Regions from separate parts of the Paenibacillus sp. J31R122 genome, predicted to be linked through region 2. Evidence: a T-box and tRNA genes for the amino acid it is inferred to sense, from the RefSeq annotation. Region 2 holds a T-box; the other regions hold tRNA genes.

Region 1 (10,179 bases), on a different contig from region 2:
CTCGTGAGGAGCTGCCTCCGCCTATTTTTCACACGGATGTGCTTAATATTGAAGATTTGACAACAGGAATGGAATTACATGGGACGGTACGTAATGTCATTGACTTCGGTGCCTTTATTGATATCGGCATTAAAAATGACGGTCTCGTTCATATCTCCCAAATGAGTGATAAATTCGTAAAACGCCCTATGGATGTTGTATCCGTGGGCGATACGGTAACCGTATGGGTTCTAAGTGTAGACTTGAAGAAAGGCCGCGTGGGACTAACTATGCGAAAGCCGGACTAGTAGGATATCGTGTAAAGGGCTTGCCAGTCACATGGCAAGCCTTTTATAATTAATTGGGCGGAGTTTGTGAAAAGGTTATAAGGGGCGATGATGATGGACGAGAATAAAGGGAGATGCAGCAGCTTGACCAGTCACAAATGGTTTGGATTGTCACTGCAGGCACTCGTTGTATTATCGGGTAAAACCGACATCTGTCCAAGCGCAAAAATCGCCGAATGCCTGAAATCGGAAGCAACCGTACTTAGAAGGGTTCTAGCCAAGCTTGCACAGGCGAACCTAATCGAGACGAGAGAAGGCCGTGATGGTGGATACAGGCTGAAGCAATCGGCTGAGACGATTACGCTTGCTGATGTTTATATAGCGATGAAGGTTGGCGAGCCGATGAGCAACGGGCTGCTCGACACAATTGGTATGGATCATTTCGGACAAGAAATGAAGTCGGCCTTTATTGTTATCACTAATGAGGTGGAACGAAAGACGATTGAGGCACTGCAACAATACACAATAGCACAGCTTGCGGAGAATAAGCTAATTGCATCAACATAAAAACACAACTGGTAATTAATGAAGCATATTAATTTAAGTAAGCTGATTGACAAAAGTAAATTGAGATCTTATACTGTGTATATTATTAATACAGTTACCGATTTATTAACTGTGAGAATTTTAACACAGTATTCGTTCGGATTTAACTGTGCTTACTAAAACACAGTATCCATCTGAATTTAACTGAGTTACTTTACGCACAGATAATTTTAATTCCGTAGGAGGAAAACAAAATGACAACCCAATTGGATACACAAGTTAATAACCAAACGAAAGAGCAGCTTGAGGCTTCATTTGACAATGTAGTAACTAGCCGTCGCTCCGTACGCGTATTTGATAGCAGCTTTGATATTTCACAGGATGAAATAAAGGAAATTATTGCAACTGCAACGAAAGCGCCGTCCTCGTCTAATATGCAGCCGTGGCGTTTTCTTGTAGTGACGGATCCAGAGTTGAAGCAAAAGATACTTCCAATCGCATTTAATCAGAAGCAGGTAGGCGAGGCTTCAGCAATTATTATCGTGCTTGGTGACTTGGAAATGTACACCCTGTCGGATAAAATTTATGGAGCTGCTGCTGCAGCTGGGTTTATGACAGAAGAAGTGAAAGACAGCATGATTGCTAATTCAACGAAGATGTATAGTTCGCTTCCGGCTGAAAGACTGAAGGAAGTCGTTGTATTTGATACGGGGCTTGTAGCGATGCAGCTAATGCTGGCTGCTCGTGCGAAAGGCTACGATACCGTGCCTATGGGCGGATATAATCGAGATCAATTAAAAGAGCTGTTTAACATCTCGGATCGTTATGTGCCGACGTTGATGCTGCCAATCGGCAAAGCCGCTGCAGCTGGACATCCGACTACTCGTATGCCTCTTGACGATGTATTATTTTTTAATGGTATGTAATCAATAGTTAGCAGCAATTCATTTAGATAAAAATATCCACTTATAAATAAAAACCGGCCCTATCCGCATGCGGTGGCCGGTTTTGTTGTATTGAATTGCTGTGCTGTATAATCATTGAATCTCGATGCCGTCACTTTGCTCCTTCGAGCCTTGTTTATTACGGTAGAAATACCAGCAATCATTCAATAATTTTATTTGTCGTCGATCTTTCTTCTGAAACGCGTGGATCAGTTGGTTGCACAGCCACTGTGGCATACGCTTCGTCCTCCTCCTGGGCCTAACTTGTTGTAATACTACAATATGGAGGAGGGCGAATGTCCGTGCAGGTCCACTCTAATTCATTAATTCATTTGTTCTTCTTCATACTCCTCATACCACTGCTCAAGCTGCGCTTGCAACGCTCGGATTTCGGTTAGCAGCGAGATGAGGGGGTAGGATTTTTCTTGAACAGCGGCGAAATCCTGTTCCAAATTATTGATGTAATCAAGTCCTGTAATAATGTTAATGGACGTGTCATGCAGTTCGACATCATTACATTCCGCTACCGCGTAAGGTAGGCTTGGGACATGCTCAGCCGTTAATTTATCGATCTCTTTATGGAGACGCAGATTGAGCGCGCTCAACTGGTAAGCATGTGAAGCGGGCATTTCAACGAAATAAATGCTGTCCTGCTGTTTTAATAAGACGTAACGCATAGTTGCCATAATAATTTATACTCTCCCCCCGGTATGTTACCGTCCATCATATTTAATAATTCCTACTTGACAGTGTAGCGTATGGAGGCTTTAAAATTCAAGTAGTTGGGGGAGAATAAACAATGACAAACGAAGCGCTGCAGCAATGGGTTGAACAAATATCGATAACCTTCTTTAATCGTCCGTTTCTGCATCAGGCGACATTCAACAGCCGCCTGAAAGCAACGGGTGGGCGTTATTTTACACGTTCGCACAATATAGAGATAAGTCCGCATCAGCTCGAAACCTTTGGACATGAAGAAACGGAAAAGATAATTAAGCATGAGTTATGCCATTATCATTTGCATATTTTGAAGCGGGGCTATCAGCATCGCGATGCTGATTTCAAGGGGCTGCTTGCGCATGTAGGCGGTGCGAGGTATTGCCAATCACTGCCTGATCGTGCACAACGCAAGGTGCAGCCGTATCGTTATAAGCTTATTTGCAAGAAATGTGGGATGGAGTATTTGCGTAAGCGGAAGATCGACCCAGCAAAATATGCCTGCGGAAAATGCCGAGGAAAATTAATTGTTATTTTTATTGACAATAAAGATTAACAGTGATATATTATTACTTGTCACTTTTACTTTTTAATTTTCCCTGATAGCTCAGTTGGTAGAGCACTCGACTGTTAATCGAGTTGTCACAGGTTCGAGTCCTGTTCGGGGAGCCAAGTTTGGAGAGATACCCAAGTGGCTCAAGGGGACCCTCTGCTAAGGGGTTAGACTGCGTAAGTGGTGCGAGGGTTCGAATCCCTCTCTCTCCGCCAGATTTTTCACAAGTGTTTGCAACGGTGAGACCGTTCATCCGGTCTTTTTTATTTGCCTGATGAGCTTTAAAGCAAACATGAGTAATCGTACGGCCCGTTGGTCAAGTGGTTAAGACACCTCCCTTTCACGGAGGTAACAGGGGTTCGAGTCCCCTACGGGTCACCATTAATCCTCAAAGTGAACAGCTCTCAAGAGTTGCTTTACAGTCACAATGAGAGCCATTAGCTCAGCTGGTAGAGCACCTGACTTTTAATCAGGGTGTCGAAGGTTCGAATCCTTCATGGCTCACCATTTACTTCATCCTCGAAGTGAATGTGAGTGAAGGATTTTAAATAACCCTAAATGTGCGGTAGTGGTGGAACGGCAGACACGCTATCTTGAGGGGGTAGTGTCCAATGGACGTGCAGGTTCAAATCCTGTCTACCGCACCATAACATACTTTTTGCCGATGTATTAAGGTGAACTTAGGAAGTGTGCGTCTAGTCACACGATTCTGATATACGATGCCACTTTATATTCAGACCATAAATCTGATTAGAGAGTGGCTTTTTCTTTTATTAATCACCGCAGGCATTGAGAGCCTTTTCTCTGTAAGGAACCATACGAGCAATGAAGTTACTGATTACAACATAAAAATGGTTAATTAGAAAAGGGGTAATGTTAAAGTGAAAATGAATTTGAACTTTACGAATAAGGGACAAGCAGCAATTCAAAATTTTAATAATGAGGAATTGCTTGAGATTTTTGCGAGATACAGCAACACATTGACCAAAAAGTACTCCATTGACGTGAATGTTCCGGCTGATATTAATCCAGACATAATCGGTAAAGGTGAATTAGTTGTAATTTTGGATAATGTGCAATGTGATGTAGAAACATTCTTCAAAGAATTGGGAAGAGATGTTAAAGTTCCTTTGAAGAAAAGACTTACACCGACTGATAAATTGGATAATGTATTTAAAGCGGAACTTATTAAATAAAGTTTGAAAATAATGCTTGTATTCTGAGCGAAAATTTGATATTATAATTTTTGTTGTTTGACGGAATGCATATTTCCAAACGACATTAATGGCCCGTTGGTCAAGTGGTTAAGACACCTCCCTTTCACGGAGGTAACAGGGGTTCGAGTCCCCTACGGGTCACCATCTACTTCATCCCTCGAAGTGAATGCGATTGAATGCCTATTACGACATGTGCGGTAGTGGTGGAACGGCAGACACGCTATCTTGAGGGGGTAGTGTCCAATGGACGTGCAGGTTCAAATCCTGTCTACCGCACCATAACTTAAATTAAACTTCGGAACTCTTACTTTGTAGGGGTTCTTTTTTGTTATTGGTTTTGTTATGGAGAATAAGACCTATTCCTATCGTTATCGAGTTATTGCTGAATACACATAGTGAATATGAAACGATAATATATATACTTAGAAGCACGATGTATATAAAGCAGCCTACTATGACGTAGGCTGCTTCTTCAAATTCTACTGGTTCTTTATACTCCCCATTCCTTACGAGCTTCTGAAACAGGCTTCTCCGGTGTTTTGCCCCAGGCATAATGTCCTTTAGGCTTAGCTCCTACCCATCTATCATCTACAGGCTCTGAGGCGAGCTGGTAGCGTGTGTCGGAGCTGATTCTGTAGTGATTGGTCGTATTATTTAAGGAAGCGTGCATCATGTACATACCGAAGATGATAGCATCACCAGCGTGAAATTCTGTCGTTGCCCACTGGCCGCCAAATTTATCTACAATTTCTATCGGATCCTCTGAGAACCAACCCGTTGCCACGTTATCGCGATCTACGTCCATCTCACCGTAAGTTCTTTTTACTTTATCATAATTCTGTGAGCCCAGACACATAGTGAGTGTACCTAATTCAAGTGGTATGTCGCCGAAGGGTGTCCACATTGTGTATACATCCTTAGTGCCTCTGCCCATGTATACAATATCGTAATGCGCCCCAGTATTTCCACCTTGCGCGATTGCGCGAGGCCATTTGTAATCATAGGTCATCGTTGGGCCACCCAACAAACGATCAAAAAAACTCATGACAGCGGGGCTATTGACGACTTCAAGGAAGTTGGGGAAGTCATCTTTCAGATCCTCTGCGCTTTTACCCCACATCGCACTCTTATTTTCTGAGTGTATTACACCTTCTTCAAGTGAAGAATTAGGATCCAATCTCCCCATAACTGCAAGCTTATTTAGAAAATCATTTCTTGCAGAGAGCACCTTGTCTCGGTTATGAAAACCCCGAATGAGTAAATAACCGTCTTCACGAAGTCTCTCTCTGAGCAGCTCAGTATCATCAAAAATATCATTAGAGTTCCTTAATTCTGTTAGATACTTGCTGCCGAGCTGAAGTGTTCGGTTTCCTATTTGTACATTCATGCGATTATTACCTCCAAGAGTTATGATCTTGTTCCTAACTTAATGGTACCTAAAAGGGATAGAGGAAGTAGTTAGTCAAAAACATACACAATTTACGTAAAACCGACGAGGAGTCCGCAGATGAAGATGAGACGATTAACTATGATACAATCTTTGGGTTTTCCGCCATTCGGAAGGTGGAGTACCTTCCAGCTTTTTAAACCAGGTTGAGAAAGAATGCAGTAAAGAAAAACCAACAAGCTCTGCTATAGCTTGCATATCTTTATCCGATGAGCTTAACAGCCATTTAGCTTCGGATAATCTGCACATTTGGTGATATTGCTTAGGTGTCATTTGATATACATAATAAAAGTGCTTGCGAAAGCCGTCCTCAGTGAACCCGGCTAACTTGGCTAGCTCACCGATGTGGATGCCACTTTGTAAATTATCTCGTATATAGTCGGCAGCCCGCGTCATAGAGAGAGCTTGTTGATCAGACTGGGCATGTTCATTGATAAATAGCAATAATACTTGAATCCACGCAGCGTAATGCAATTGTGGCTCCTTTAATTTCGAAGAGACTATACGTAACCATTGACGAAACAACAACTCATATTGCTCTTTATCTAACTTAGATAAAGAAATGATACGCGGAAGAGTAATAGATTCATCAGGTTCAGTTGAAAGTAATTGATTGAATAGCAGCTGTGCTTCCGATGATAGTCCTTCAATAAGCAGTACGCCGAATCGAATCGGTGATAACGCGTGAAAAGAGTGAGGGATATTTGGCGGAATGAGAACGATGTGGCCAGGCTCTAGGGTATGCTGAGCAGCTTTATAGCGAAACAGACCATGGCCTTCGAGTATTATCGTAATTTCTACACTATCATGCTCATAATATTCAGCGTCTTCCCAGTATTTATGATGTGTTCCAATAAAGCTCTTGATCATCAGTTGACTCAATTGAGGCTCCTCCGCGTTAATAAATTTAGATGAACCAAAGACATGAAGTATTAGAAATCATATTATCATATTTCTGCTCAATGGATGTTAGCGTATCTATTTAAAAATGTAGCATATCATGTAAAAGAGACTGACGGTAATCGTTTACAAATTTGAGAAAAAGCAGTTGTGAAATAGAAAGAAGTCTAGTAAAGTAAGAAATACGTTTCCATTAAAAAGCCAGATAGATATCGATACGAAGGTGAAAGGAGGCGAAAAGTAACAAAATGGCCCTCGAATTTGATCCGACTGTATGGCAAATTAGCTTATCTGAGATGACTCTTAGACTATTATTGGCTTTGGCGCTTGGTGGTTTAATCGGTCTAGAACGAGAGCTTGGCGGGCATTCCGCTGGTTTCCGGACTCACATTCTTGTTTGCCTTGGTTCTGCTGTTATTGTCCTGTTATCCATGTATGGATTTGCTGATTTTGCCGCAGAACCAAATGTTCGACTAGATCCGGCACGGTTGGCAGCGCAAGTGATCAGCGGAGTAGGTTTTCTCGGTGCAGGTACCATCATGAGAAATGGATTTGGGGTATCTGGATTGACAACGGCAGCCTCATTGTGGGTATCGGCGGCAATCGGGCTTTCTGCCGGGGCGGGATTTTACTATGGCGCTGTCATAGCGACCTTCTTGGTGGTGGTAAGTTTGTTTCTACTGAACAAAGTCGAGAAGCTATTCTCTCGAACGAAAAAGGTGCGTGAGCTATTAATTAAGATCGAAAAAACATCGTCGGGTCTGAATTTGGTTTTAATGCACTTGAATCAAAACGGATTGCAAATCAGTAAGCTTACGATTGACAACGATGAAGTGGGTGATCAACAAAACAATCGTCATTTAATTATTCGACTTCAGTTGAAGTTAAAGAAAACAAAAAATTACGAGGTATCAATCGCTGCATTAGCTAGTATGGATGGTGTAGTAAGCTTGGAAACAGAAGGCGTCTCAGCGTAATATGAAAGCGAAATCATTTTATTATTGGAAAGAGGAGACATCGCATGCTTAACACGATGATAGCGGCCCATACGGGCTGTGGTATTCATCCTGATAACACAATGGCTTCATTTGATGAAGGCATTCAATTAGGCGCAGATATCGTTGAAGTCGATGTGCGTGTATCCCAAGATGGCATAGCCATCCTAATGCATGACGACTCGCCTTATCTTCATACGCACACGTTCGAACAGCTGAATAATCCAGCCGTCCGGCCGCTGCTCGATCCGATGTATAGAGATCATGAAATCTCGACTGTTGAACAAGTGCTGCGAGTGTCGGATTCACTTGGAATGAAATTGAATTTAGATATAAAAACGGCGGATGCTATTGATCCTACAGTTAGACTTATTCGCCAATTTGGAGCGCAAAAACGGGTTTTCATTACAGGATGTTCTGATAACATTACATTGCGCTATCCTGATATTCAAGTAATGCTGAATACGCCGGATGAATTATCCATCAAACAAATGGAGCGATACGGCGATTTCGCGGAGGCTATATGCAGTGAAGCTCTGCAAGCTGGATACGTAGGGCTTAACATGAATGGCTTTACTTGCCTTCCCCCTGTAGTAATTAGAGCTCATGCCATAGGCTTGATGGTATGGGTTTATACCGTTAACTTTCGGTCAGAGATGGAATGGTTTCTTAGGATGCAAGTAGACGCCATTACTACAAGAGAACCAAAGGATCTTATTGAACTGAAAAATGAATTAAATAAACTGTAGCCAATTGGAAAAAAGTTTGGTATAATCTGTTCATGGTAAGCGCTTACTTCAAGTGGCGCATTTTATTTTAGTCATCATGGTATCGATTCCAGAAAAAACTGTATCTGATTAATGAAGCACATAGTTAACAGGGAAGAAGGTGAATTCTGTCGTAATCCTTGATACCATTGAGAGAATGAATCTTAACAAAAAGTTTACTTGTTGATAACAAATATTGGTTTAAAAAACAAAATTTAACCGCTATAATCCAACTAGCATACAAATTCAGCATTTCGCTAAGAGGGTGATTGGATAGAAATTATTTAATCATTAGTCTCTTTGTGGTAGCGATACCAGATAGTAATCAGAAAGAAGGTGATTTCCGTCTTATGAAGCAAATGACTTTACAACAAGAGCGGAAAAAGAATGGAAGCAAGTTAGGGAAAAGAATTGTACAGCATCGTTATTTGTACTTCATGTTATTGCCGTGTGTTGTGTTCTTCGTCATATTTAATTACATTCCAATGGGCGGATTGTTGTTAGCCTTTAAGGAATACAAGTTCAACGAGGGAATCTTGGGAAGTCCCTGGGTCGGCTTCGAATATTTCCAAACGTTTTTCAATTCGTATCAAAGCGGAGAATTACTCAGAAATACACTTATTATTAGTGGTATGAAATTGTTTCTGTACCTGCCATTTCCAATAATAATGGCGCTGATGTTTAATGAAGTACGCAACAAATGGTTTAGGAACGTGTCGCAGAGCATTCTTTATTTGCCACACTTCATATCATGGGTTGTTGTTGTGGGCTTAATTCAACGTGTTCTAGCTCCCGATACAGGTTTGCTGAATCAAGCAATTTCAAGTATGGGCGGCGATGGTGGTACCTTCTTCATGATGGACCCACAATACTTTTACCAGATCATGTTCGGTAGTCATCTATGGAAGTCTATTGGTTGGGATTCGATCATCTATTTGGCAGCGATTGCGGGAGTTAATCCGGATATGTACGAAGCGGCCAAAATGGATGGAGCCGGTAAACTCAGGGAAATTTGGAACATTACTTTACCGTCTATTGCCCCGACTATCGTAATCCTCTTCATTTTGTCGGTGGGTAGTATATTGTCCGCTGGATTCGACCAACTTTACTTACTTCGAACACCGGGAAACATGCATCTCTCCGATATTTTGGATACCTATATTATTCGAGTTGGTTTGCGAGAAGGCCAGTTTGGATATGCGACTGCCATTGGCATGCTGCAAGGCGTAATTGGATTGATCCTAGTCATTATGGTGAATAAGATCTCCCGCAAGGTTTCTGATACTTCACTATGGTAATGTCTATGAAAACGTTACCATATAATCGGTATGACCATCCATTCAGTGGGAGACGTCTTCTGGCGTATTTCATAAAAAACATTTTTGAAAAGGGGAAAAACGCATGAGCAAGAAGTGGGCAAAGTATTTTGCAATTCCTTTAGTGGCAAGTTTGTTGATCGCGGGTTGTTCCAATGGCAACAAGAACAACGTCCAAGATCCAGCCCCTAGCGGCACGGATTCGGTTAAACCTGTACCTGAAGGAAAACCGGCTACTTGGATTGCCGACCGTAAGATCAAAGGGCTTATCTTCATGGGTACAGACGATTACACAGAAGATATGAACCCAGAAATCAAAGCAAGAATCAAACAGCAGACAGGTATCGATTACGAGATCGAGATCATGAAGGCTGAACACTCTATTGATGGTTTGATTGCAGGTATTGCGGCGAATGACTTACCAGACTTCGTTGCCTTTTACCTTAATAACAGCGGTAGACCGGAAATGCCAGTCGTGCTGAAGGCAGCCCGTGAAGGCATGTTCACCGAC
Region 2 (10,179 bases):
CAAACGGCATAACCACGAAACTTATAAACGGAACTAGCACGAAATTCGCGAGCATAGATAAAGCGTGAAATTGATTGAAATAATAGATCGATACCGGAAAAGAAACAAGCTGGGCAACTATCGTAACAGCAGCCAGATCAAAAAGCGCCTTCCCTTTTTTCCATTGCGGCATCGCTCTCCTAACCGGTGGAACGCCAATAATTAATCCAATCGTAACGATAAAGGATAACTGAAAGCTAACATTTTCGATAAAGAAAGGGTCCACTGCCAGCATAAGTACTGCCGCCGCAGCAAGCAGATGCAAGCCATCCTTCAATTTCCCGAACCGTGCAGCAAGCAAGCCGAGAACGGCCATCACACCAGCCCGTACAACGGAAGGAGATCCGCCAGAGAGCAGCACATAGAGTGGAACAGAAAACATGAGGATAAGCAGTATTCTTTCGCGAGTCATACGCAGCAATCGAAGCAAACCGCTTAAGACGTAAATAAACACGGCGACATGCAAGCCTGATATAGCCAATATATGCGTGAGGCCAAGCCGCGAAAATTGCTGGAACTGCTCGGGGTCGAGGTCTTCGCGAATACCGAGGACGAGGCCCTTCATGTATCCGGACTGATCGGACGGATACAGTCTGTCGAAGCGCGCACCAAGCGCAGCGCGCGCTTGATCTACGCGGCCGAGCAGCGCGGCCGCGGTGAGCTTTTGGCCCGGCGCCGATTTTACGGCGGCGGTGCCCTTAGCTTTGAGCAGCCAATGTATGCGCTGGCTGCTCAGGTAGCGGCGGTAGTCGAAGCCGCCGCTATTGGTTGCACCAGCCGGCCGCGTTAGCTCGCCGGCAACGCGCACAAGGTCGCCGCGCTGCCACTTCGCGGCGACAGCCTGCTCCGGCTGCTCCGCAAGCCGGACATGCACGACCAAGCGCTCGCGGAGCTCTCGCGGCGCTGCTTCACCCTTGACGTGGACGCTATTCGCCGCCACGCGAAACATAACGCGGTCGCCGTCGACCTCCACCGCGGACACAATAGTGCCGACCGCTTCCGCCGCGTACGCAGCTTGCGGGCCATCCGCCTCAGCGGCGGCTAGCAGAGCCTGCAGCGCGGTCACATTGCGGGCATCCGCCCACATCCGTTCCCCTGCGGCGAGCCCTGCCGCAACCACGCAGGCAGCCGCCAGCGGCCAGGACGCCTGCCTGCACAGCGCAGCGGCCAGCGCCAGCAAAGCCAGCGCACCCGTCATAAGCACAGCGCCGCGACTGCTCAGACCCGCAGCCGCGGCGCTGCCGCAAACCCAACTAATTACGAACCAGATCAAAGGACGCCGGTTCATCCTTAACATATATTGCCCTCCTTTATTTCACTCTAGCGTCTCAAGACTGCCCTCACGCTCACTCAAACACTAAATCGAATTTTTTAACATTACCCCTATACAAAAAAAGAACCTCCAGCCGCATCAACCGATGCAGCTAGAGGTTCCTCCTCTGTTAGCTTTATTCATTATTAAAGAGCAATCAACACTAGGAAGTTATTTCCATATGATCTCCAGCGGAAGGCTCAAAAGACACCAAACAACGGAAAACAATACCCTTCTGCTCCATTAGCCTCTCGACCTTGTCGCTGTCCTTTTGATAGGTACGATGGTACACGATTTCAGTGACGCCGCTGTTAGCAAGCATATTGGCGCATGTCCAGCAGGGCTGGTCGGTTACGTATACGATTGAGCCTTCGCGGTCTGCTCGGTCAGTGAACATCAGCAGGTTTTGTTCAGCATGTATCGTTCGAATACATCGCTGCTTCTTAATCACCTGCTCCACTCCGTCGACAACCTTCACCTCAGCCTCCTCAGTCATCATGCATCCTGCCTCAAGGCAGTCCTGCACGCCCATAGGAGCTCCGTTATAAGCGGTGCCAAGCAGCTTTTTCCCTTGTACGAGCACAGCTCCGACATGTCTGCGAGGGCAGCGTGAACGAGTCGATACCATATAAGCGATATCCATAAAATACGTATCCCAATCCTTACGAAGGGTATCCTTAGTTTGGGTAGTCATTGCTTAAACTTCCTTTCTCGTGATGCATCTGTATTTCTAGTTGTCATTGTCATTTAAGGTAGCAAATCCATTATTATTGGCTTGCGGCCAATGCTTGCCCCAGATCCGCTAAAATATCATCGATTCCTTCTGTTCCAATCGATATACGAATCATTCCCGGTGAAACGCCAGCCGCTGACTGCTGCTCAGCAGTTAGCTGCTGATGCGTCGTGCTTGCGGGATGAATAATAAGTGACTTCGAGTCGCCGACATTCGCAAGATGCGAGAACAGCTGCACTGAATTGATGACCTTCTTGCCTGCTTCCACGCCGCCTTTAATACCAAAAGTCATAATCGCGCCTTGACCCTTAGGTAAATATTTCTTAGCGAGCTCGTAGGAAGAATGACTCGGCAATCCGGAATAATTAACCCACTCAACTGCTTCATGCCCTTCCAAATACTCAGCAACCTTCTGAGCATTTGAGCTATGACGCTCCATACGCAAATGAAGAGTTTCAAGTCCTTGCAGCAGCAAGAATGAATTAAATGGTGACAATGCCGCGCCCATATCACGAAGCAATTGCACACGCGCTTTAATAATATACGCAATCGGACCAACAGCATCCGTATATACTACACCATTATAGCTCGGATCCGGTTCAGTCAAGCCAGGAAATTTACCGCTTGCCTTCCAATCGAACTTGCCCGCGTCTACAATCACGCCGCCAATAGATGTACCATGACCGCCAATAAACTTTGTAGCGGAATGAATGACAATATCTACGCCATGTTCAATCGGACGGCATAAGTATGGGCTTGGGAATGTGTTATCGACAATAAACGGAACTCCGTTCTCATGAGCGATAGCAGCAACCGCTTCCAAATCAATAACGTCTCCCTTTGGATTACCGATCGTTTCCGCGAACACCGCTTTCGTGCGTTCTGTAATCGCTGCGCGGAAATTTTCCGGATTGGATGGATCAACGAATTTAACAGTAATGCCTAGTTTCTTAAGCGTAATCGCGAACAAATTATACGTTCCGCCATAGATGCTGGAGGAGGATACGATTTCATCACCGGCACCTGCGATATTAAGAATCGCGTATGTAGTTGCAGCTTGTCCGGACGCAACCGCCAAGGCTGCAGGGGCACCTTCAAGCTCTGCTACCCGCTTCTCGAATACATCCGATGTCGGATTCATAATACGTGAATAGATATTACCGAATTCAGACAGTGAAAAAAGATTCGCAGCATGATCTGTATCTTTGAATCCGAATGAGCTCGTTTGGTAAATAGGTACCGCGCGCGACATCGTAGTCGGATCGATTTGTTGGCCTCCGTGGACGGATAGCGTTTCTAGAGAGAGCTTGCGTTGTTCTGACATGTTTTAACTCCTCCTATACATTTTGCCTATCAAAACTAGTAATATAAGCGGAATCTATCAAAAGTCCGCTTCCTTCCATTCTCTCACAATTATGGACGAACGACAATATTTTCTTCGATACCTGCCAGTAATTTATTACCAATCCCTTTTACCCGCAGCAACTCATCAATTGAGTTAAAATAACCATTTTCCTCTCGATCGGCAACAATAGCCTCCGCCTTTGCAGGTCCAATTCCTTTTAGCAGATCCAGCTCAGCAGCCGTAGCTCTATTGATGTCCAGCTTCCCGTTTACGGTGGTCGCTAATTCTTCTTTCGAGCTAGAATCTTCAATTAAATCTTTAGTCTTCTCGCTTGCTGGTTCAACAGATTCTTGATCTCCAGCCCCGCCACCGCTCTCTGCTTCTTTTGAATCTTTTACATTCCCTTCCTTTCCCGAATCGTTTGCATCATTTGCATCTTTGTCTTTGACAATCTTCAGCTCGCTCGAAACGCCACTATCGTCAACATTCTCCATTGCAACAAGGGCTCTTTCCACCTCATCGTTTAAAGGAACCCATCGTTCTCCTTGAAGTCGCTTTGGTTCCATCAACGCGAGAGACAATAAGCTGACAGCTGCTAAAATACAAACTGTCGCTAGCAGAATGCGTTTTGCTGATAATCCCCATGCCGGTTCCCTCATGAAAGAGCAGCTCCTTTCAAATCGAAATATTCATTAACAATTTATTGACATATGAAACAAGTCCTATTGAATAAGGTAAGAGAGCATACAAATCGCTTCCTAATTTAAGGGAATGACCATGCTTCACATATGCGTTTCTCTTTTAGGTGACACTGGTTTTGCATGTGCAAAACCATATAGGAGGGTTCAGCATGAATGTCGGGTTTATCGGGACGGGCACGATGGGAAGCCTGCTCATAGAAGCTTTAATCGCATCAGGCGCTCTTTCGCCTGCTCAAATTACTGTCAGCAACCGCACTTTTGCAAAAGCGCAAGCATTGGCCGACCGTTATTCCGGCATAAGAGCCGAATATACGAACGCCGGAGCTGCTTGCGGCAACGATATCATCTTTCTATGCGTCAAACCGCATGAATTCAAAAAAGTCGTTGACGATTTAAAGCCTGTTATTACCTCGGACCAAATTATCGTATCCATTACAAGTCCGGTTCTGATTGCCCACTTAGAAGGAGAATTAGACTGCAAAATAGCAAAGGTCATACCAAGCATTACAAATTATGTATGGAGCGGAGCTTCACTCTGTATTTATGGACAAAGAATGCAAGAAGAAGATATGACTACGCTGGAGTCATTGTTATCTTACATTAGCGAGCCGCTGCGAATTGATGAGAGCTATACTCGCATAGTGTCGGATTTATCAAGCTGTGGACCTGCTTTCATTTCGTTCTTTCTCGAACAATTTGTAGAGGCAGCAGTAGATGAAACAGGAATTGGTCGCGAAGAAGCTCTCCAGGTAGCAAGCGCCATGCTGCTTGGAACCGGTTTGCTGCTCACACAAGGAGGACTGACACCGGCACAAGTGCAAGAAAGAGTCGCTGTTCCAGGCGGTATTACAGCCCAAGCACTCGCCTTGTTGCAGCGTGAAACCAGCGGTGTATTCAACCAGCTTATTCGGACGACACATTCCAAATTTAATGAAGATTTAACGAAGGTTTCAACTGCCTTTATCGTCGAAGAGGTGAACGGACAATAGCTGTTCTTCAGCTAGAGCCCGCTCACCTCTTCGGTTTGCGTTAATTCGCTACTATATTGACAAGCTTGCCTTTTACCGCAACAACTTTACGAATCGTTTTGTCAGCAATGAGCTCTTGCACTTTCTCTAGCTCCTTCGCCATGCTTTCCATTTCCGCAACATCCATGTCAGCCGCAATCGAAACACGATCAACAATTTTTCCATTTACTTGCACGACGATCTCTACTTCCTGATCGATAGTCCAAGCTTCTTCATACGTTGGCCAAGCCGCATAGGAGATAGAATCTTTTCGTCCCAGCTTCTCCCAAAGCTCTTCCGCAATATGAGGAGCGATTGGCGAGATCATTTGAACAAAGTCTTCCATCGCGCGTTGTGGAAGCACATCCGTTTTGTAAGCTTCATTGACAAAAATCATCAGCTGGCTAATAACCGTATTAAAGCGCAGGTTATCATAATCCTCGGTAATTTTTTTGATCGAGCGATGCCATGTGCGCTTGAAAGCCTCGCTGGTTTCGCTATCGCCAATTTTGGCATTCAAGCTGCCGTCCTCATTAATAAACAAACGCCATACACGGCTTAGGAAACGGTATGTTCCTTCAACACCGTTCGTGTTCCACGGCTTAGTCGCCTCAAGGGGCCCCATAAACATTTCGTACATGCGAAGTGTATCCGCGCCGAACTCGTTTACGATATCATCTGGATTAATAACGTTGCCGCGTGACTTCGACATTTTCTCGTTATTGTTACCAAGAATCATCCCTTGGTTGACTAGCTTATGGAATGGCTCCTTCGTTTGAACAACACCGATATCATAAAGTACTTTATGCCAAAAACGAGCGTACAGCAAATGAAGTACAGCATGCTCCGCACCGCCAATGTACAAATCAACCGGCAACCATTCCTTTTGCTTTTCTGGGGAACAAATTTCTTTATCGTTTTTCGGATCAATAAACCGCAAGTAATACCAGCAGCTGCCCGCCCATTGCGGCATCGTGTTCGTTTCGCGACGCGCTTTCATTCCGGTCTCTGGATCAATCGTGTTTACCCATTCCGTTACGTTCGCAAGAGGTGACTCTCCCGTACCCGAAGGCTTGATCGCATCAACATCCGGAAGCAGCAATGGAAGCTGATCCTCTGGTACAGGCTTCATGGAGCCGTCTTCCAGGTGAAGAATTGGAATCGGCTCGCCCCAGTAGCGTTGACGGCTGAACAGCCAGTCGCGAAGTCTGTAGGTTATTTTGCCTTTACCTTTGCCGGAAGCATCCAAATGCTCGATCATAGCAGCAATTGCATCTACATTTGTTAGTCCATTCAAGAAATCGGAATTCACATGCGGTCCATCCCCAGCATACGCTTCTTTTGAAATGTCTCCGCCTTGAACTACCTCGACAATCGGAAGATCAAATTGCTTTGCGAATTCCCAGTCGCGAGCATCATGGCCCGGGACGGCCATAATGGCACCAGTTCCGTACCCCGCTAGTACGTAGTCCGCAATCCAAATCGGTGTTTTCACGCCGTTCACAGGATTAATGGCATACGCGCCTGTAAAGACGCCTGATTTATCTTTTGCTAGATCGGTACGCTCCAGGTCACTCTTACGTGCTGCTGCAACCTGATAGGCTTCTACTGCTGCTTTCTGATCATCTGTTACTATTTTGGCAACAAGCTCATGCTCAGGGGCCAATACGCAATATGTCGCTCCGAACAATGTATCCGGACGAGTTGTAAATACAACCAAAGAGGCTTCATGACCATCAATCTCGAAAGTTACTTCTGCGCCCTTTGATTTACCAATCCAGTTGCGCTGCATATCTTTTATGCTCTCTGACCAGTCCAGCTCTTCCAAATCGTCAAGCAAGCGATCCGCATATTCCGTAATTCTAAGAATCCACTGGCGCATCGGCTTACGAACTACCGGATGATTGCCACGCTCGCTTAAACCGTTTATGACCTCTTCATTCGCAAGCACTGTGCCAAGCGCCTCACACCAGTTCACTGACACTTCAGCTACGTATGCAAGTCCTCTATTGTACAATTGTATAAAAATCCATTGTGTCCATTTGTAGTACTCAGGGTCCGTTGTACTAATTTCGCGATCCCAGTCGTATGAGAAGCCGAGTGATTTAATTTGTCTGCGGAAGTTGTCAATATTTTTGAACGTAATATCACGCGGATGCTGACCTGTATCTAACGCGTGCTGCTCCGCAGGCAAGCCGAATGCATCCCAGCCCATCGGATGAAGAACGTTGTAGCCTTTCATTCTTTTGTAACGAGATACGATATCTGTTGCCGTGTAACCTTCTGGATGACCAACATGCAGTCCCGCTCCTGAAGGGTAAGGAAACATGTCCAGCGCGTAAAATTTCGGTTTGCTTGCATCCTCTGTTGTTTCAAATGTTTTGTTTTGATCCCAATATTGCTGCCACTTCGGCTCGATAGCAAGCGGGTTATAGCCTTGAATTTGCTGTTCCTGACTCATGTGAATCCTCCTCAAAATATTTCACGCATTTAAACAAATAAAGCCTCTCGTCCCTAGCGATTAACGCTAGGGACGAGAGGCTTTTCTCCCGTGGTACCACCCTAGTTAGCAATAGGCATGCTTTGCCCATCACTCACTTGTCGCCTTTAACGCAGGCCAAACGGTACGTTTCATTATCGATGATCAACATTCGACAGTATTATCGCACAGCTCCAAGGCGAGATTCATTCCGCAGCAGGTCCGGCTTGCACCAATATCACCGGCTCTCTAGGCCTTGCTCACGAAACTACTGTTCCTCTTCAACGCTTATTATACATTAAACATGGTTATTCACGATTATAAAGATCCAGCCGCGCCATGTCAAGAGATCGGGTTAGGACGTACTCCTTCAATTCCCGTGTCCTGCCGCTCACCTAACGTAACAATTCTAACGATAATTAGAAGCAGAACGCTATGCAGTATAAGTCCAACAATGCCGTCTGAATATCCAAGAATAACAACAAGCAGCCATAATGCGATAGGAGGCAGTTGAATGATAAATAAAAGGATCAATATTAAAATATGCAATCCAACATTAACTTGCTCTTTCATTCTAGCAGGGCTAAGGGTAGTAACAAGCAGTGTGAGCCCTAGTCCCATCGATATTTTTCCCCAAAATTGAACGACTTCTCGTTCAGATCCCGCTTCAGGTCCGAGAAATTGAAATCCCAACAGAGCTCCATTTCCATATAAATATAGCACACCCGCTAAAATAGACGATAAACAAGCAGCTAATATGAGCCACTTTTTACTTCTCATGAGGTAGTTATAAAGCATCGGACACCTCCAAAAAATAATAGCTGTATCCACTATTACGAATCATTCCCATTATTTGTTGCGATCTTGTATGCTTTTATTCGCACCTGCGTTCCAACCTACGACTGCAAATACTATCGTTAAGCCAACCAGCATGACTAGTGATAGAGTCCACTCCTTCGTAAGGTCATGGAATAGACCAAATAAAAACGGTCCGGCAGCCGCTAATAAATAACCCATCGATTGTGCCATCCCCGACAGCTCGGCAGATTGTGTTGTGCTGCTTGTCCGAAGAACAAAAAACATAACCGCCAAGCTAAATCCTGAACCTCCAGCAATACCAAGCAGTATCATCCATACCGGTATAAGAGCTGCACTTCCGCCACTCAGCAGACCCACGTACGCAATGACGAGCAGCAATGCGGTCATTAGCGCTAGCCCGCGCTGACTCGCTTTACGACCAGCCAGCACAGGAATAATAAACGTAGCCGGTAAACTTACGAATTGCAGCAAGGAAAGCATCCAGCCTGCATCGACAGGACTCATGCCGCGATCATGCAGTATTTCTGGCAGCCAAGAAATATTTACATAAAAGAAAAAGGACTGAATCCCCATAAATAACGACACATACCAGGCCAATCCTGAAGTCCACAGATTAGTTTTATTTTTATAATTCATAATATGGATTGACTGATTACGACCAAGCCTGCGCACTTGGGGAAGCCAAGCGACTGTGGCAATAAGGGCAAGTATCGACCAGCAAGCAAGCATCCCCTGCCAACCAAAGCCAAGCTGCTCAGTAATCGGAATGCTAAAGCCAGAAGCAATAGCTGCTCCTAAATTCATAACTACAGAATATAAACCTGTCACAAGACCCACTTTTATCGGAAAATCACGCTTAATCAAGCTCGGCAGCAGCACATTGCCTATCGCGATTGCCATGCCAAGCAAAACCGTGCCTACTAGCAAAGCCGCAATGGAAGGCAATGATCGCATTAAGATGGCTCCTGTAAGTACAATCATAGCGATAAACAACGTGTTCTCCGTACTAATACGTTGTGCTATCCGCGGTGCTAAAGGCGATATAAAAGCAAAAGCAAGAAGCGGCAGCGTTGTAAGTAAGCCCGTTGTTGTGCTTGAAATACCTAATGATTGCTGAATATCAGACACAATAGGTCCGACAGCTGTAATCGGTGCTCTAAGATTAGCCGCAATTAGCAAAATACCGAGCATTAACAGCCAAGAGCTTGTTAAGACTTGTGGTGATGAGGTTGATGATGAAGCCGAAGTCAAATCTGATCTGTACTTTTTCACAAAAAAATCCTTCTTTCTCATGCTGGTTAGAATTCTAAGATGTGTTTTATTGAAAATAATATGATTAATTTTTCAATCAGTTTTAACTCTGTACCAATAGTCGTATCGCTGCGTGTAGCCAATTTTATCGTACAATCGGTTCGCAGGAGCATTATCCTTCACTACTAGCAGGTAGCCTTCTGTTGCGCCTTGTTTCTTGCCCCAATCTAAAATATTCAATACAAGCTGCTCTCCATAGCCGCGGCCCCTACTGTCTGGATCAGTCACGATATCATATAAGCCGATCCAGCCCTGTTCAATTACGGCTAGCCCGCAAGCAACTGGCACTCCATTATCGTGCAGCACAGCAAAACATTTAAGGAGCGGAGAGAGCTCCATCATTTTGCGGGTAACTATTTTTTGCTGCTCGGTTAATTGGTTAAAAGCAGTGACCGCATCTATCCATGACTCGGTTAAATGCTCTTCGATCTGG
Region 3 (10,179 bases), on a different contig from region 2:
ACAACCTGGATGTTATTGTTTCCTCTATTTTGAAAATGACGGAGCAGCTGGTTGAAACCTCGGCAATTACAGAAGAAATGTCGGCAAGTTCGCAAGAAGTAAGCGCATCTATGGAACAGTCGGCTTCTAGCGCAGCGATTAATTTTGATAAAACAGAAAATGTAGCTGCCGCAACAGAGGAACAGCTGGCTCTTATGGAAAATATAAATACGGCAGCATCGCATTTGAATGAGATCGTAAGCGAACTAAACCGTTCGGTTTCCCATTTTAAAGTGAATTAACTGTCGAAAAAAAACTGTTTTTAGCTGGAAGTTTTATCGTCCGCTGAGGGCAGGTTTTTTTTGTAAATATTTTTTGCTAAATTTATGAAATAGACGTAACTTTTTACGCATGTCCTTCGTCTATCATGTAAGATTAGAATTATGAAAGTTACAATTGCGAAATTTACGAAGTAAGTTTTGTTGTACCTGTTCACGAAGGGGGTAATGGAGGGGCTCATGGCAATTCCGGAAGAAACTGAACAAAACACGAAGCTAGGAGTCACGGATGATGAACAGAGCAAGCTGCTGATCGTCAACAATGTAGAGCGTATTTTCCAAGTGGGAGGCTCGCCGCTTCATGTACTGAAAGGGATTCAAATGGAACTGAAGCCTCGGCAGTTAGTTATGCTAAGAGGCAGATCAGGTTCAGGAAAAACGACGTTATTGAATTGCTTGGGTGGATTAGATACGCCGAGCAAGGGTGAAATTTGGTTTAATGGCAAGCATTTCGACAAAATGAGCGATAACGAGAGAACTCTTGTGCGCCGTAAGGACATGGGGTTTATTTTCCAAGCGTTTGCTCTTATGCCCTTGCTGTCTGCTTGGGAGAATGTGGAGCTATCACTTAGAATGGCTGGCATACCGCGTGGCCAATGGAAGGAAAGAGTTGCTCAGTGTCTAGAGCTAGTAGGGCTAGAGAAACGAATGCATCATCGCCCATTTGAGATGTCGGGTGGAGAACAGCAGCGTGTAGCCATTGCTAAAGCAATTGCGCATAAGCCGATGCTCCTGCTGGCGGATGAACCGACGGCCGAGCTTGATTCGGGGATGTCGGCACAAATTATGGCGGTCTTTCAAAATATAATTCGCACTGAACAAGTTACGATTTGCATGACTACACATGATCCTACGATTTTGGAGGTTGCCGACCATGTTTACGAAATGGTGGACGGAAAGTTTGTTTAAACGTTCAATAGTTGTTGTAATGAGTGCTTCTTTAATATTTACCAGCGGTTGTTCTTTACTTCCGAAGGAAGAGGAAGAGGAAGTGCTGCCTGAGATAGCACCAGCTCAAATATCAAAAAAACCGGAGTATGAGGTAACGACAGCAAATCTCGAGACGAAGGTTCCTGTAATCGGAAAATTAATTTCAATGAAGGAAGAAACGCTTTTCTTCACAATGGATGGAAAAAATTTGAAAGAGCTTTATGTAAAAACAGGTGATGTCGTTAAGGTTGGTCAAGTAATTGGCGAGCTTGATGTAGATGAATTGGTCAAAAACTTACGATTGGCGAAGATCGCGTTTAAGAAAGAAGAAATTGCGATGAAAGAGACTCTTCGTCAGCGAGATGAGATGGACCAGATTGAATTTGAAGAGAAATCGATTGCGTTCGAAGAACAGAAGCAAAAACTCCTTGATCTTGAAGAGGAAATAGGCAAAGCGAGTTTAACCTCCCCTTTAAATGGCACGATCGTTACATTAAACGTTCAAAAGGGTGATGTCATAAAAAAATACGCTCCGATTGCGATCGTAGCAGATACAAGTCAAATAACACCTGCAGCAAAGCTTACGAAAACCGAGCTTGAGAAAGTAGCAGTTGGTATGGAGGTTGTTGTCAACATTAGCAATGTCGGCAATTTCAAAGGTAAAATAAAGCAGCTGCCTATTAAAGGCGAGGAACAGAATAACGGTGGAGGCATGGGGGGGATGCCAGGTGAAGTGAAGCCTGAACGCCCAGAGGACTTTCTCATTGTCGATATTAAAGACTTGCCAAAAGGATTGAATAGAGGCGCGCCTCTATCGATTAATATTATTACTAAGCGCACAGAAAATGCTATTGTTATTCCTCCTTCCGCGTTACGCACGATTGGTTCCCGTACTTATGTACAGGTAGTTGAAGCTGATGGCAAACGTGAAGTTGATGTGGAAGTAGGTCAACAGACCTCGACGCAGATCGAAATTTTGCAAGGGTTAAAGCCGGGGCAGAAAGTTGTAGGTCGATAGCCAATGGGAATTCCGCTGTTTCGTTTTTTGTTCCGCAAAATGTGGAACACTCGCTGGCTAACCATAAGTACGTTGGCGGGACTGACCTTAGCGGTAGCTTTTGCAACCAGCATACCGATGTATGCGGACGGAGCATTAAAAAGGGTTGTAGCCGAATCGCTGCAGCAGAAGAGCGTAGGCTTACCTGCGGGTTCTTTGTTAATGCGGTATCAGTCACCCGCTGGCGGGAAAACGGATTTACCGGCATTGTCAGAGCTAGAAAGATACATCACTACGGATGTTCCGAAAGAACTCGGATTTCCTTTTGAAACGTTCGTAAAGAGCTATTCGATTAGAAGCTCTGAGGTGACTCCAGAGGATTCTTCTAAGGTTGATGCCGGACGCAATCGACAAATGTCAATTATGACGATGTCTGGGTTGGAAGGGAAGACAGAGCTGACTCAAGGTCGGTGGTTTGTAAATACAGAGGGCGACGAATCGCTGCTGGAAGCCGTCATGTTAGAGGAAGCAATGTACCGCAATGATATACATATCGGTGATGTGTTTGAATATCCGGTATACGGCGGACTTGATCTTACACTAAGGGTCAAAATCGTCGGGGCAGTTAAGCCATTGCTTGATACGGATCCTTATTGGTATCAAGGCCTTGAAGGCATGCTGAGCACATTTCAAATCAGTGAAGAAGCCTTTATGAAGCTGCTGCTTGCCAAGAAGAATATTCCGCTTCACAACGCAGGCTGGTATTATGCGTTTGATTTATCAAATATTAAAACCAGTCAATTAACACCGCTTGGCAGAACGCTGGAGCGACTCAATATTGAGTTATATCAGCGCCTTAAAGACACAAGGGTGGAAATCTCATTCGCTTCTACGCTCACTGAGTTTAAGAAGCAAAGCTTGCAGCTGCAAACGTTGTTGTTCACTCTTGCGGCACCAATGCTTGCTATGGTCTTTTTCTTTATTGCAATGAATGCTCGTCAATCTCTTGATAAGCAGCGAAGTGACATTGCCGTTCTGCGAAGTCGTGGAGCCGGTACAAGACAAATCATTTGGATTTACTTGCTTGAAGGTTTGCTGTTAGGAGCGGTTGCGCTCGCGATAGGACCATTTATTGGATGGTTTATGGCGAAGAGCATCGGTTCAGCAAATGGGTTTCTGTCGTTCGTCAGCCGTAAATCCATTCCTGTCGGCTTCTCTACAGAGGCCATTATTGCAGGCGGGGCAGCCGTATTACTAGCACTGCTTGCAACTATTATTCCAGCTATCATGTATGCTCGCTCTTCTATCGTAAGCTACAAGCAAGAGCTTGCTCGCTCCGATCGTAGACCCGTATGGCAACGCTGGTATTTAGATGTATTGCTGCTAGCTGCTGCCGGCTATGGCTGGTACATGTTTAATGAACGTCAAATGCTGACGTTTCAGACTGGAATGACTACGGATCAGCTGAATGTTCAGCCTTTTCTGTTTTTCGTACCAGCGCTGGCGATTTTTGCATTAGGATTATTTTTCCTAAGATTATTTCCTTGGTTGCTAAAGCTATTTCATTGGCTTGGCCGCAAATTTTTACCTGTACCGCTATTTTTAACATTAACGCAATTATCGCGCTCAACTAAGGGCTATTATCCGATTATGATTTTATTGGTTCTGACGCTTGGACTTGGCGTTTACAACGCTTCTGCCGCTAGAACGATTGATTTGAACTCAACTGAACGGATCCTTTATAAATATGGAACCGACGTTATCGTTCAAACCGTCTGGGAAGGATCACCGGAAATTACTAAAACCGGAGGAACTGGCGGCGGTTCAGGCGGAGGATCAGGAGGCGGAGGTGGCGCTGGCGGAGGATCAGGAGGCGGCACAGGAGGTGGTTCAGGAAACGGAGGACCTGGCGGAGGCGGCGGTGGAGGTACTACCGTACCGACACGAGTCTTATATAGTGAACCTCCTTTTGAGCTCTTCCGCTCGCTAGAAGGTGTTAAAGCAGCTGCACGTGTCATGCAGACCAAGGGCAATGTCGTTGTGTCAGGCAAGTCGATTGGTCAAGGTACAGTTATGGGTATCGATAACTCAGAATTTGACGATGTAGCCTGGTTCCGTGATGATTTGTATCCTGCTCATCCTAACATTTATCTGAATAATTTAGGCAAATATGAGCATGGTGCGCTTATTCCTACAGGTGTGGCAGAAAAGTATCAGCTGAAGTTAGGCGATATCGTATCAGTGGGCTTCCCTGAAGGCATGCTCGAGTTTACAATAACAGGAATTCTTCCTTATTGGCCGAGTCAATACCCTGATAAGTCGCCGTTTATCATTACGAACTTAGATTATCTTTACGATCAGCTTCCACTGATGCCATATGAAGTATGGTTGAAGATGGAGCCTGACGCGAAGGTTGCACCTATTATTGAATCTCTGCAAAAATCAGGTATTGAGCTAGCATCAGTGGAGGACGTAAGAAGCGAACTTATTTCGCAAGCGAAACATCCTTCCAGAGGCGGAGTTTTTGGGATATTAAGTCTCGGCTTTCTCGTTTCGGTCGTTATTACTTTAGCAGGATACGTCTTATTTTGGTTCTTTAACTTGTCAGGCAGGGTCGTTCAATTCGGTGTGCTAAGGGCTATGGGCTTATCACGCAAACAGTTAACAGGCATGCTTCTTCTAGAGCAGTTGTTCACAGCCGGATTAGCGATAGGACTTGGTGTTCTGATCGGTAAAGCTGTCAGCCTTCTTTTCCTACCATTCTTGCAGACAACCGAAAACGTTGCAGAAACGGTTCCTCCGTTCAGAGTAGTCTTTGACTCCAATGATACGAACCAGCTCTTCATCGTTGTAGGGTTCATGATGCTGACCGGTGCGTTACTGCTCTTCCTGCATATTCGCAGGCTAAGAGTGCATCAAGCGGTCAAAATGGGAGAGGAGCGTTAACGGCTATGATCGAATGCGAAGGACTAGTGAAAATTTACAAAACGGATGATCTTGAAGTCGTAGCGCTTCAGGGCCTTAATTTGAAGGTGAATGCTGGCGAGCTAATGGCCATTATAGGGAATAGCGGCAGCGGTAAATCGACACTTCTGAATACGTTAGGTGGTCTTGATCGGCCCTCTGCTGGACAGGTGCGGGTCGGTCAATGGGATTTGCTGAAGATTACAGAAGAGGAGCTTGTGGAGTACAAGCGCGAAACAGTAGGTTTCATATGGCAAAATAATGCGCGTAACCTACTGCCGTATTTGTCAGCATTGGAAAACGTAGAAATGCCGATGATGCTATCTGGTAAGGTTGATCGAGCGTATGCGAAGCAGCTGCTGGAGTGGGTTGGGCTGAAGGAGCGCATGCATAACAAGCTGCATCAGCTCTCTGGGGGTGAGCAGCAGAGGGTTGCTATTGCGATCTCATTGTCCAACCGACCGAAGCTTCTGCTCGCGGATGAGCCGACAGGGTCTGTAGATACAGCGACCTCCGATTTAATCATGGGCATATTCCGAAGGCTTAATAAAGAAATCGGAATAACGATTGTAATTGTTACACATGATTTGACGCTTGCAAGCAAAGTAGATCGAGTTGTTGCCATTCGTGATGGACTTACAAGCACTGAGTTTATTAAACGTAATCCAAAAATAGGCGAGGTTGAAATTCCAACTGTGAGTGGACTACAGTCGGTGCACGAGGCTTTTGTCGTCATCGATAAAGTCGGACGTTTGCAGGTGCCTAAAGAATATTTATCTGCATTGAATATTAAAGACAAAGCGACAATGGAGTTTGACGGAGAGCGGATAGTTATTACTCCGCCTAAATCACTGGGGGGTTAAATCGAATGAATAACAAATGGTTTCCTGGTTTACGTATTCGCAAATTTGCAGCTCTTAGCTTAACACTAGCATTGTCTGTGGGCTTACTTGCAGCATGTAGCGGCGGCTCGAACAAGTCAGCGGAGACAAGCGTGCTGAGAATTGGCGTATTGTATGGCGGAGCGGAGAATGAGCCTTATTTCCGTCAACAATATACTGATATGTTTGAAATGACACATCCAAACGTACAATTTGAAATTGTTGGAGCCATCAGTTATGATGATCAACGGTATCAACAAACTGATCCAGAAAAACAGGAAAAACAACCAGACCCGTATGAAAAAATGAAAGAAATGCTGACGGGCCAAAACCCAGTTGACGTGGTTGTACTGGATTACAATATGCTGCGTAGAATGACACAAGACAATTTATTGCAGCAGCTAGACCCACTCATTCAACAGGATAAATTTGATTTGACCGATTATGTTCCGACTGTAATCGACGGAATCAAAGCAGCGGGAGATAACAACATTTATGCTTTAACTCCTACCTTTACTTCATCCGCACTCTTTTATAATAAAAAGATGTTCTTAGATGCGGGTATCGAGCCTCCAACCGACAAAATGTCATGGGATGACGTGCTTAACAAAGCTCGTCAAGTGGCTAAAGGAGAAGGGGTAGACCGTCAGTTTGGCTTCTCATTTAATCGCTGGCAGTCTGACGGATTTAACGACACTCAAGTCTACGGCCAAGCTCTGCAGTTGAAGACATGGGATGACAAAGGCGAGAAAATGCTTGTGAACAGCGATCAGTGGGAATCAGTATGGAACAGTGTTTCCTCGCTTCATAAAGATAATATTGTACCAAATCAAGAATACTTTAATTTAATAAACGAGAAGAGAAGCGAAACGGATGGCAACGATCCATTCTACGGTGATTTGTTCATTAGAGGTAAAGTTGCCATGACAATAGGTGAATATTACTATATTAATGAGCTTAAGAAAGCTTCGGACAACGCTTCGAAAATAAAAGATTTTGTACCAGTTGATTGGGATGTCGTTACGGTGCCTACAAACCCAAGTGATCCTACCACGGGAGGAAGTATTGGCCTAAATCAACTAATGGGAATTAATGCTAATGCACAGAACTCGAAGGATGCCTGGGAATTTATTAAATACTCGAACAGTAAAGAGTGGGCTAAGCTGAAATCAAGAAGTTTGTATGAGATGGTTGCTCGCAAAGAGTTTCTGAAGCCAATTGGCGGACTGCAATACAATATGGACGCTTTCACTACTCTAAAGCCACTGCCACCAACTAATTCGAACGCGGATAGAATTTTCAATGAAAAACCAGGAATTTGGAATGCTCAGCAGCCTGCCTATGAGTTATTCGCTGAAGTGCTGAAGGGAACAAAGACTGCAAAAGAGGCACTTGCTGAATGGGAGACTAAAGGAAATGCTATCCTTGAAGAGATAAAGAATAATCCGACAGGTGGCGGAGGCGGCGTCATTAGTCCAATGATGAGATAAACTTTTAAATGTCAAAGAGCGACCCAATGACTTAAATGTCGTTGGGTCGCTCTTCTGTTTGTTTATTGATCTTTTCAATCACTTAGGAGTAACGAAGTAAAGGCAGATTATGTTCGAATTCTTTTGCTTGATTTATCCGAATTTGGGCATTCTAATGACAATAAGTTAAGATCAATCGGCGAAAAATACTGGAGTGCATATGCATCAGGAGGGGTTCGATGTTAAGATGGGTGTATTGGGTCCGACTATATGAAACGAAGTTTCAAGCCGGGTGCCTTGTCAAACGTATGGAAAATGATTATTGGATATACGGGTACGAATGTCCAAATGAAGTTGAGGTATTTCGATCGAGAAAAGGACGATACGGTGTACGATTTATTCCATGAAAAAATTGTTTTTAAATTAATTTATAAAAATGCTTGACTTAAAACGGTCGAATATAGTATAGTAATTCTTGTCGCCAATTCAATAAGCTTCAAATCAAATGGAAACACGTCGCGGGGTGGAGCAGCCCGGTAGCTCGTCGGGCTCATAACCCGAAGGCCGCAGGTTCAAATCCTGCCCCCGCAACCAACCCTTTCGATGACTACGTTGAAATATACGTTTTCGAGGGCCCTTAGCTCAGTTGGTTAGAGCGGTCGGCTCATAACCGATTGGTCGGGGGTTCGAGTCCCTCAGGGCCCACCATTTGTAAAGCTTATCTCCATGCCGGGGTGGCGGAACTGGCAGACGCACAGGACTTAAAATCCTGCGGTGGGTGACCACCGTACGGGTTCGATTCCCGTCCTCGGCATACCTGAACAATCTAGCAGTACCAAGTTTTAAGAAGTACATATGAAAGAAAAGAATCCCTTTTCTCGACTTGCTAATTACAAGTTAAGAAATAGGGTTTTTTTTCTTTCAAGACATATGCGTTATAATAAAGAACGGAAGGGGACGGATTATTTGATAAGAGACGATAAGTTTGATGCCCAGTTAAAGGACAGCTCACGCAAGCTTTATGCGCAAGTTTTTGCATTAAAGGACTCTTTACATAACGAATTGCTGGAGAGATTTAAGAACGATCCTACAATTGTTGAGAATGGTGAGCGATGGAAGTTGCTAATTATGTCTGCGTCTGTTTCAACTGCACTCTTTAGTACTGTTCTATCAGGAAATAAAAATTTCCTATTGCTCTATACTTATTTTAAAATAAAACTAAAAGAATTTAATAGTGAGGGTGAAGTAGCGATGGACGATTGCATGCAATATATCGCTGACCTGCGGAATGGTGTAGAATACAGCTCAGAGCAATTTTCAGAGGCTGTGGCTCTTTGGTTATATTTTAGTATTAGGGGTAAGGATCAGTTTGTTGAGGAAGAATTAGCTCCATACAGTATAGTTGGTCAGTTTATTCATGATTATTTTTATAATTGGTTTGATAAAAATGTAGCGTTAAAATAAATAGATATCAAAATATACAGTTACGAAGGAGTGAGTCGTGTAAATGGCAGCAAGTAAGCATTATGTCGTATGGGTCGGCAACAGACCTGGTATTTATACAACGTGGAAAGAGTGCCAGGAGCAGGTGAACGGATTTACCGGAGCAAAATTCAAATCATTTGAATCAGCTCAGCAAGCGGCTGTTGCTTTTAAGGAAGGCTGGAAGGGCTACTGGGGACAAGAGAAGGCCTCTGGTAAGGCTAAGCCATACACTGAAGGAAAGAAGCAGAAATCTATAGTAAGCGAACAAACAATCGATTATAATAGCATCTCAGTCGATGTAGGGACGAGAGGTAATCCTGGGCCTGTGGAGTTCAAAGGGGTTGATACGCAGACGGGTGACCTTTTGTTCTACGTGGGACCGATTCCAAATGGAACGAATAATTTAGGCGAGTTTATTGCAGTTGTGCATGCACTCGATTATTTGAAGAAAAAGGGCTCCACTCAAACGATATATAGTGACTCTAGAACTGCGCTCAGTTGGATTCGCAATAAGAAGACGGCCTCGACATTGCCGCGCGACGCGTCGACCGCGAAGATTTGGGCTTTGACGGACTGGGCAACGGATTGGCTTCACAATAATAAGTATGATAATAAAATATTGAAGTGGAATACAGAAGAGTGGGGGGAAATTAGAGCGGATTTCGGCAGGAAATAGGAGGGGATTTTTTTGTCTATTCATTTCGATAACGATTGGTCACGCATTTTACAAGATGAGCTCAACCTACCATATTTCAAGAAGATAGAGGCTTTTCTAGTAGAGCGATCGAAGGAAGCTGTCATTTATCCCGAAATTTCGGACATATTTAGCGCTCTAAATTACACGCCCTATGAAGAAACGCGCGTTGTTATTTTAGGTCAAGACCCGTATCACGGTTCTGGACAAGCACATGGATTAAGTTTCTCTGTGCAGCCCGGAGTTCGAATTCCTCCATCACTAAAAAATATTTATAAAGAACTGCATGATGACATAGGCTGTTCAATTCCAGAGCATGGATCGTTACATTCATGGGCAAAGCAAGGGGTGCTATTGCTTAATACGGTGCTGACGGTTGAGGAGGGGGCTCCTAACTCACATCAAGGGATTGGTTGGGAGCAATTTACGGATCGGATTATAT

What was found. The T-box of region 2 lies ahead of leuS (leucine--tRNA ligase). A T-box ahead of a tRNA ligase gene usually reads a tRNA of that ligase, here a tRNA-Leu.
Region 1: it encodes a tRNA-Leu, which carries the amino acid that the T-box ahead of leuS (leucine--tRNA ligase) is inferred to sense. The anticodon was not compared.
Region 3: it encodes a tRNA-Leu, which carries the amino acid that the T-box ahead of leuS (leucine--tRNA ligase) is inferred to sense. The anticodon was not compared.

What each region holds. Positions count from the first base shown of each region.
Region 1 covers NZ_JBWDNM010000008.1:97,500-107,678, forward strand. The annotation lists gene AC0YN7_RS14855 (Tex family protein) at 1-287, shown strand, start outside; gene AC0YN7_RS14860 (Rrf2 family transcriptional regulator) at 411-833, shown strand; gene AC0YN7_RS14865 (nitroreductase family protein) at 1,067-1,738, shown strand; gene cmpA (cortex morphogenetic protein CmpA) at 1,850-1,993, opposite strand; gene AC0YN7_RS14875 (hydrolase/acyltransferase) at 2,080-2,442, opposite strand; gene AC0YN7_RS14880 (SprT family protein) at 2,556-3,029, shown strand; tRNA gene AC0YN7_RS14885 (tRNA-Asn) at 3,070-3,145, shown strand; tRNA gene AC0YN7_RS14890 (tRNA-Ser) at 3,151-3,241, shown strand; tRNA gene AC0YN7_RS14895 (tRNA-Glu) at 3,333-3,407, shown strand; tRNA gene AC0YN7_RS14900 (tRNA-Lys) at 3,458-3,533, shown strand; tRNA gene AC0YN7_RS14905 (tRNA-Leu) at 3,589-3,673, shown strand; gene AC0YN7_RS14910 (hypothetical protein) at 3,908-4,222, shown strand; tRNA gene AC0YN7_RS14915 (tRNA-Glu) at 4,313-4,387, shown strand; tRNA gene AC0YN7_RS14920 (tRNA-Leu) at 4,438-4,522, shown strand; gene AC0YN7_RS14925 (phytanoyl-CoA dioxygenase family protein) at 4,734-5,630, opposite strand; gene AC0YN7_RS14930 (helix-turn-helix domain-containing protein) at 5,766-6,572, opposite strand; gene AC0YN7_RS14935 (MgtC/SapB family protein) at 6,839-7,567, shown strand; gene AC0YN7_RS14940 (glycerophosphodiester phosphodiesterase) at 7,612-8,334, shown strand; gene AC0YN7_RS14945 (ABC transporter permease) at 8,703-9,650, shown strand; gene AC0YN7_RS14950 (extracellular solute-binding protein) at 9,754-10,179, shown strand, end outside.
Region 2 covers NZ_JBWDNM010000007.1:4,046-14,224, reverse strand. The annotation lists gene AC0YN7_RS12830 (DNA internalization-related competence protein ComEC/Rec2) at 1-1,336, opposite strand, end outside; gene AC0YN7_RS12825 (deoxycytidylate deaminase) at 1,515-2,045, opposite strand; gene AC0YN7_RS12820 (homocysteine synthase) at 2,119-3,408, opposite strand; gene AC0YN7_RS12815 (ComEA family DNA-binding protein) at 3,498-4,088, opposite strand; gene comER (late competence protein ComER) at 4,280-5,119, shown strand; gene leuS (leucine--tRNA ligase) at 5,160-7,598, opposite strand; T-box leader at 7,664-7,910, opposite strand; gene AC0YN7_RS12800 (hypothetical protein) at 7,959-8,414, opposite strand; gene AC0YN7_RS12795 (CynX/NimT family MFS transporter) at 8,466-9,707, opposite strand; gene AC0YN7_RS12790 (GNAT family N-acetyltransferase) at 9,780-10,179, opposite strand, start outside.
Region 3 covers NZ_JBWDNM010000001.1:719,806-729,984, forward strand. The annotation lists gene AC0YN7_RS02800 (methyl-accepting chemotaxis protein) at 1-281, shown strand, start outside; gene AC0YN7_RS02805 (ABC transporter ATP-binding protein) at 498-1,226, shown strand; gene AC0YN7_RS02810 (efflux RND transporter periplasmic adaptor subunit) at 1,192-2,265, shown strand; gene AC0YN7_RS02815 (ABC transporter permease) at 2,269-5,190, shown strand; gene AC0YN7_RS02820 (ABC transporter ATP-binding protein) at 5,196-6,071, shown strand; gene AC0YN7_RS02825 (ABC transporter substrate-binding protein) at 6,077-7,579, shown strand; gene AC0YN7_RS02830 (hypothetical protein) at 7,798-7,965, shown strand; tRNA gene AC0YN7_RS02835 (tRNA-Met) at 8,076-8,152, shown strand; tRNA gene AC0YN7_RS02840 (tRNA-Ile) at 8,190-8,266, shown strand; tRNA gene AC0YN7_RS02845 (tRNA-Leu) at 8,287-8,372, shown strand; gene AC0YN7_RS02850 (hypothetical protein) at 8,414-9,022, shown strand; gene rnhA (ribonuclease H) at 9,066-9,719, shown strand; gene AC0YN7_RS02860 (uracil-DNA glycosylase) at 9,732-10,179, shown strand, end outside.